Thermosynechococcus vestitus BP-1: one gene and its partner. The main gene of each other region encodes a partner of the protein of the gene in region 2 in a complex. Links are inferred from orthologs where the notes say so. Each region holds a gene or a part of one and is shown on either strand. Other genes may lie near its edges. The genes, in order: rodA and mrdA.

Evidence for each region.
Region 1: the proteins of mrdA (region 2) and rodA are in contact, whole or in part, in a crystal structure (PDB 6PL5), measured with the Thermus thermophilus proteins. The link is inferred for Thermosynechococcus vestitus BP-1 from one-to-one orthologs. Residues at the interface, in WP_223903432.1 of Thermus thermophilus: Arg4, Ile5, His6, Leu8, Ala9, Phe12, Ala15, Leu16, Leu19, Gly20, Arg22, Ala23, Trp24, Leu26, Gln27, Val28, Tyr31, Tyr34, Leu36, Leu43, Thr45, Asp47, Lys156, Gln157, Gly158, Ser160, Val184, Leu201, Glu202; in WP_223903423.1 of Thermus thermophilus: Phe161, Val165, Phe168, Val169, Leu172, Pro198, Tyr199, Glu202, Tyr211, Arg212, Asp213, Gln220, Val221, Gln223, Ser224, Ile226, Ala227, Ile228, Gly229, Ser230, Gly266, Phe267, Val270, Leu274, Tyr277, Gly278, Leu281, Phe285, Leu289, Arg297.

The regions. Positions count from the first base shown.
Region 1 is NC_004113.1:1,643,761-1,646,897, reverse strand. The notes cover bases 207-3,025. They hold rodA (rod shape-determining protein RodA), read right to left. Parts: upstream 2,344-3,025; coding sequence 1,069-2,343; downstream 207-1,068. Other genes in these bases: TLL_RS08035 (GIY-YIG nuclease family protein), read left to right, coding at 2,732-3,025; TLL_RS08045 (DUF3285 domain-containing protein), read right to left, coding at 847-1,014; ybeY (rRNA maturation RNase YbeY), read right to left, coding at 346-828; TLL_RS08055 (diacylglycerol kinase family protein), read right to left, coding at 207-209. In the rest of the region: more of TLL_RS08055, read right to left, coding at 1-206; more of TLL_RS08035, read left to right, coding at 3,026-3,137. UniProt on the Escherichia coli protein: Peptidoglycan polymerase that is essential for cell wall elongation. Also required for the maintenance of the rod cell shape. Functions probably in conjunction with the penicillin-binding protein 2 (mrdA).
Region 2 is NC_004113.1:1,220,000-1,223,201, reverse strand. The notes cover bases 133-3,016. They hold mrdA (penicillin-binding protein 2), read left to right. Parts: upstream 133-627; coding sequence 628-2,406; downstream 2,407-3,016. Other genes in these bases: TLL_RS05985 (M23 family metallopeptidase), read left to right, coding at 2,469-3,016; TLL_RS05995 (hypothetical protein), read right to left, coding at 133-499. Outside these bases: more of TLL_RS05995, read right to left, coding at 1-132; more of TLL_RS05985, read left to right, coding at 3,017-3,202. UniProt on the Escherichia coli protein: Catalyzes cross-linking of the peptidoglycan cell wall. Responsible for the determination of the rod shape of the cell. Is probably required for lateral peptidoglycan synthesis and maintenance of the correct diameter during lateral and centripetal growth.

The DNA of each region.
Region 1 (3,137 bases), 420 kb from region 2 along the record:
AGTTTCAACAGGCCACTGAGGGCGATCGCACTAAGGCCAACTGCTGTGTGAACCCGAAAATTGCGCTGAGTTTGGAAAGCATAGACCACTCCCGCCCACGCATAACGGAAACTATTCAGCAGGGAGGAGGCCACACGGTAGGAGCGCTGTCGCAGTAGGGTTATCCCTGATGCTTTCTCAACATAGGTAGCAAGAACTTTTTGTGTCATAAGGTTACCCATCACACCAAACATGCGTATCTAAGCATTGACGCCAGATTTTATCCACTTCAAAGGAAAAATTTCAGCAGTTGTTAACGCTCCCATTTAAGCACACCTCTTAACTTTTCCTTATGTATCTAATGGATCATTGCAGGGCAGCAGGAGGCGTAAGACCCACTGCCTCAAGACACTGAGCCTGCTGTGTAAGCATGCGTGCCAGTTCCGCTTCATCGGGGTGATCCCAGCCCAGGAGGTGGAGGAGGCCATGGCAGGCCAGCCAGGCTATCTCTATAGAGAGAGTATGCCCACTTTCTGCGGCTTGCCGACGAGCAGTGTCGCCAGAAATAATGATGTCCCCAAGGTATTCGGGTTCCCCAAGGGGAAGGGGCAACGCCCCATCGCGAGTGGCAAAGGCAAGCACATCGGTAGGGGTGTCGCGATCGCGATACTGCTGATTCAGAGCCTGAATTGCGGCATCGGTTGTCAGGCGCAGTGTCAGCTCATAGACCTTGCCTTGGGTCGGTTCAACCATGGCCATCCACGTCCTAAACCACCTTTCCCAGGGAAGCGCTGTTACTTCGGCTGGTAGGGCAGGATCATGGACTTCTAGATAGACGGTGACCGTCATGGGAGCCGTGGGTTCTGCTTAACGGGTGAGGTAAGACAAGCCCACCAACAGCGCCAGCAGACCGATAGTGGTGAGGGCAAAATGGGTCAGGGATTTACGTCCCTTACGCACCATGTTCCGCATGGCCAGTTTGACATAACTGGGCTGCTCAGTAGGGGAAGACGTGGATTCGGGGGACTCGCTCATGGGATTTCACGGCTATTGGCAATCTTCATGAATTTTAACAAAGGGTGCTTGAGTTCAGTAGCGCGATCGCGGGCGATGATTGGCCACCGCTTGTACCAGCCCCAACCCAATATAGGTTGCCAAAAGGGCAGAACGGCCATAGCTGAGGAAGGGCAAGGGAATGCCTGTCACCGGAAATAGGTTGATGGTCATGCCGATATTGACCACCGCTTGGAACATCAACATGGCAAAAAGGCCGATCGCCAGCAGTGAGCCGAAATCATCACGGGCACTATTGGCAATTTGTAGAAGCCGCAGCCCAATTAACCAAAACAGCCCTAAAACCAGCAAGCCACCCCAAAAACCCAATTCCTCACCGATTGCGGAAAAAATAAAGTCCGTGTGCTGCTCAGGGATAAACCCCAATTGCGTCTGCGTTCCGTGAAATAGCCCTCGCCCCCACAGTCCACCCGCCCCAATGGCAATGCGGGATTGGATGAGGTGATAGCCTGCCCCTAAGGGATCCTTATCGGGGTCTAAAAACATCAAGAGGCGGTCTTTTTGGTAGTCCTTGAGAACGCTCCACAGCAATTGCCCCAGCCCTGCCCCCGAAAGATTCAGAACAATGCCACCGATCGCCCCAATCCAACCGAGCGGAAGGCTTTGCCATGCCACAACCCCCATCCCTAATGTCCACAGGAACCACAGCACCAGGTTTAGTTCATAGGGCAGCGGTAGGGCAAAGAGAATGGCTGCCACCAAAGGGGAGAGCATCAGCACAATCCAACCCAAACGGGCGTTGGCCCAGTAGAGCATTCCTAAGGTGATGGCAGCAAAGACCAGGGAAGTACCCAGATCGGGTTCCGATAAAATCAACCCGAGGGGCAAGGCTGTGGCCGCAAACACCCGTAGAATGCCGCTGAGGCCATGGGCAGGAACCCGCTGGAGGAGGGCAGCCTGGGTGAGAATGATCGAGATTTTGGCAAATTCAGAAGGTTGGAGGTTAAAGCCAGCAATGGGCAGCCAACTCTGGGCACCGTTCGCTTCAACGCCAAATAGGCTCACAGCCAGTAGGAGGAAACAACTAATGCCATAGACCCACCAGTGGACTGAGATAAGAACCGAAGTCGGCACCCGTGCCAGGAGGAAAAGCAAAATAGTACCCAGGCCCGCGATAGCCAGATGTTGGAAGCCATCCTTTTCGCCAATGTGCAGCTCAGCACTGTGAATGGCCACTGCTCCCAACAGCGTAATCAACCATACTGCAATTAAAAGTAGCCAATCCATCCCCCGCCAAGGATAGAGCCAAGCAGACCAGCGGCGTTGCCATAGCCGAGTTGTCCAAAACATCGCCAAATATCCTTCGTTCCCACTAGGCTGGAACAGTGGTGGTTTGATCAAGACTCCCATTTTAGCCTGAGTGGCACTATGCTTTGCCGCCCACGCCCTCAAGGATGACCCGTTTGACGAGAGTGATAACATGGCAGACCTTGACTAAGTTTTTTTGGCGATGGCACAGGCAGTAACACAGCGTCAAGATCAACGGGAGAAGGAACTCAGTCAACTAAAAATCGAAATGGACCAGGAAAAGCGACAAAAATCTGTTGCTGCAATTACCAGCACTAACTATTGCCAAGAGCTGCACCAACGGGCCCACACCCCATCCCCCCACTACCACATATCCAGAGATAGGGCATACTGAGGGTGAAGCACGCGAAAACGAGCCACCACTGCCGACATGAGCCTCCCGGCGCCGACTTTGGCCGAATTGCCCCTCCATCCCTATATTGATGGTTCAGGTCGTGTGGCACCTGATCTCAAGGGAGCGATCGGTCTCTATGCCATTTTTGATGCGGCTGGCAGCGTGCAGTATATTGGCTATTCTCGGGATATGCGACTGAGTTTGCTACAACACCTGGTGCGCTGTCCCCAAGGGTGTAGTGGCTATAAGGCGATCGCCATTGAACGCCCTGATCGCCCGTGGCTAGAAACCGTGAAACAGCAGTGGCTAGCGGAATTGGGAACTGTGCCCCTAGGCAACGATCGCGATCGCCGCCAGTGGGAAAATGCCATTGATGTCAAGGAGCAAATGACCGAAGCCGAACGCAGTGCATGGGCCAGTGCCGACTCACTCACTCAACCAA
Region 2 (3,202 bases):
GCTGTGCTGGCGACAGGTGATCAAGGGTGCGGCGAAACTGGGAGGTGGGTTTTTCTAGGGTATTAAAGAACTCGCCACCAAGGCGATCGCGGAGTTCAAAGTGGGTTTGCAAAATGGGTTTCTCTCCTTGGGGAACCAGACTCAAGCGTACATCGTAGTGGCGGGTACGGTAGCGAAAGGACTCTAGTTGTTCTTGAATTTGGCGAGGATGCGCAAAGGGATTGTCTGTCACCCGTCGCAGATGGCGGTCGATGGCCTCACTGGCTTGATCCACCTCAAGGGGCAGGGCACGATTTTCGCGGCACTCAAAGAAATACACCTGTTTGCGGGTTTCGCGGGCAATGGGGGTGCGCACAAGGGCGGGAGACACTGCCGCCGTCAAGCTCGCAAAGAGGCAAACAAAGATCATTACCCCTACAGTATTGGTGAGGACATCGAGGAACGAGTCCAGATTTTGACTGGGGGCTTGGACCTGGGGGCGGGGGCGCGATCGCTTCATGGAGCCGCAATATCCTGCAACACAGAGGCTTCTTCTAGGTTATAGGTTATCGGAATTCTCCATCGCTGGTCTTCGCCCATCTGATAGAGTGGCAATTGAATAGACCCAGAGATCAACTTCTCCTGCCTATGGCAATGCTAAAAACGCCCCCCCCTCGCTCCCTCACCTACCCAGCCTACGATCGCAGGGTTGGCAAACAGGGTCGGGCCTTGGTGTTGCTCTCAATTATGACGGTATTTTTGCTGGGGGGCATTGGCACTCGCCTGGCTTACCTACAAATTGTTGAGGGCGATCGCAACCGCCAGATGGCCGATGAAAACCGCATTCGCTTGATTCCCAAACCGCCAGAGCGGGGGAAGATTCTGGATCGCAAAGGGCGGATCTTGGCGGGAAATCAGTTCTCCTACTCCGTCTTTCTCTGGCCCCTGGCTGCTAAAAAGCCTGAATGGCCCCAGACGGTGAGAATTCTCTCGCGGGTGCTCAATATCCCCGCCAGTGAGATCGAAGCGCGGGTCAAACAAGCGGGGGTGAATTCCCCTTCGTTGATTCGCATTGCCCAAGGGATTAACCAAGGGCAAATTGTTGCCCTCGAAGAACACCGCAATTTCCTGACGGGGGTTGAAATTGACCGTGAAGCCCTGCGCTTTTATCCCCACGGCGAAACTGCCGCCCACATCATTGGCTACATTGGCGAACTGAATGAAGAGGAACTGGCAGCGCGGCGAGATCAGGGCTATCGCCTTGGGGATGTGATAGGCAAAATGGGCGTGGAAGCCACCTATGAAAAAGTACTGCGGGGAACTTGGGGCGGTCAGCAGGTGGAGGTGGATGGCCAAGGCAGAGTCATTCGCATTCTTGGGCAAAAGGTGGCGCGACCGGGGAATGACATTACCCTTTCGGTGGATTTAGACGTGCAAAAAGCGGCAGAAGCAGCCCTGGGCAGTCGACCGGGGGCGATCGTGGCGATGGATCCTCGCGATGGTTCGATTCTTGCCCTGGCCAGTTACCCTGCCTTTGACCCCAATTGGTTTGCTCGCCGTATGACCCAAGGTCAATGGGATGAGCTACAGCGGCGGCAATTTCCCTTTGTCAACCGTGCCCTCCAAGGATTCCCCCCCGCGAGTACCTTCAAGATTGTAACAACGGTGGCGGCCCTAGAGTCTGGGAAGTTCAGCCCTGATACGATTCTCATGACCTATCCTGCTCTGTATACAGGGGGCTTTGCCTTCCACGATTGGAATCGGGCAGGCTTCGGGCCTTTGGGCTTTGCGGGCGCCTTAGCTTGGAGCAGTAACACCTTTTTTGGTCAAGTCGCACGTGCCATTGGTCCTGAAACGCTGATTGAGTGGGCACGGCGCTTTGGCATGGGCACAAAAACGGGCATTGACTTACCGGGGGAAACAGCAGGCTTTGTCCCAGATCCCCAGTGGAAGCGGAAAACCTTTGGCGAAGGGTGGTACGACGGCGACACATTAATCACAGCCATTGGCCAAGGGGCATTGCAAGTGAGTCCGGTTCAAGCGGCGGTCATGTTTGCCGTGCCTGCGAATGGGGGCTATAAAGTGCGTCCGCACCTAATTGCTTCTGAAAATTCTGATCGCTGGCGACAGTCGTTGAATTTAAAGCCCTCTACCATACAGGTGCTCCGCCAAGGCTTACGACAGGTGGTGACCAATGGTACAGGAGCGGCTCTGAATATTTCTGAGGTGGCGATCGCTGGCAAAAGTGGCACGGGTGAAGATCCCCCCCGTCCTCACCACACCTGGTTTGGTGCCTACGCCCCTGCAGACAACCCTGAAATTGTCGTTGTCGCCTTTGCTGAAAACTCCGGTGGGGGTGGGGGGTCTGTGGCTGGGCCGATGGTGCTCAAAGTGATTCAAACCTACATGAAAATTCGCGATCGCTAGAAGATTGTCATTCCCCAAGCTTGCGCCTAGAATTTGAAGGAATGCGTGTGATGGGGGAAGTCATGATCGAGCAGCGCGTCATTACCCTTGGGCTGACACTGAGTCTATTGACAGTGAGTTGGGGAACTCGCCAGAGTCTTGCCGAAACTGTTCCAGTCGAGCCAGAAGTGGCTGCACCGATCCCTGTGAATCCTGTTCAACCAGTGGATAGTGCGCCTCTTGTATTCTCCACAGAACCCGTGGATCCACCCCCTGGTAGTGAACCCCTCGAACACCTGAGGCCCGCCCGCTCTATTCCCGTTGTCATCCAAGAACGCTCCACAGGCTGTCAAGCGATCGTTAGGGAGAGCATTCCCAACAACATTTGCCAAGCCCAAGGTACTCCACACCTCCCCACCCCCACTGCCCCCCGCCAACCCTCTGCTCCAGCCTTCCGTCGCCCTGTGGTTGCCGCCCAGCCAAAAAATGTTTTGCCATCTGCCCAAACGACTGCACCCGCCTATGTCCGTCAGCCCTTTCCAGGAGCGAATCCCTTGCGTTGGCTGACCGTCAACCGCCGCCAAATGCTCTTTCCCTTGCCGTTCCCGGTGCCCATTACCTCAACCTTCGGCTGGCGCATCCATCCCATTTTTGGCGATCGCCGCTTCCATTCGGGAACAGATTTGGGCGCTCCCCAAGGGACACCAGTGCTAGCAGTTTTTGATGGCCGCGTGGTTGAGTCCAACTGGCTAGGGGGCTATGGCCTCACCGTCATTTTGCAACACCCACCAGAGGAGCACCAAACCCTCTATGCCCA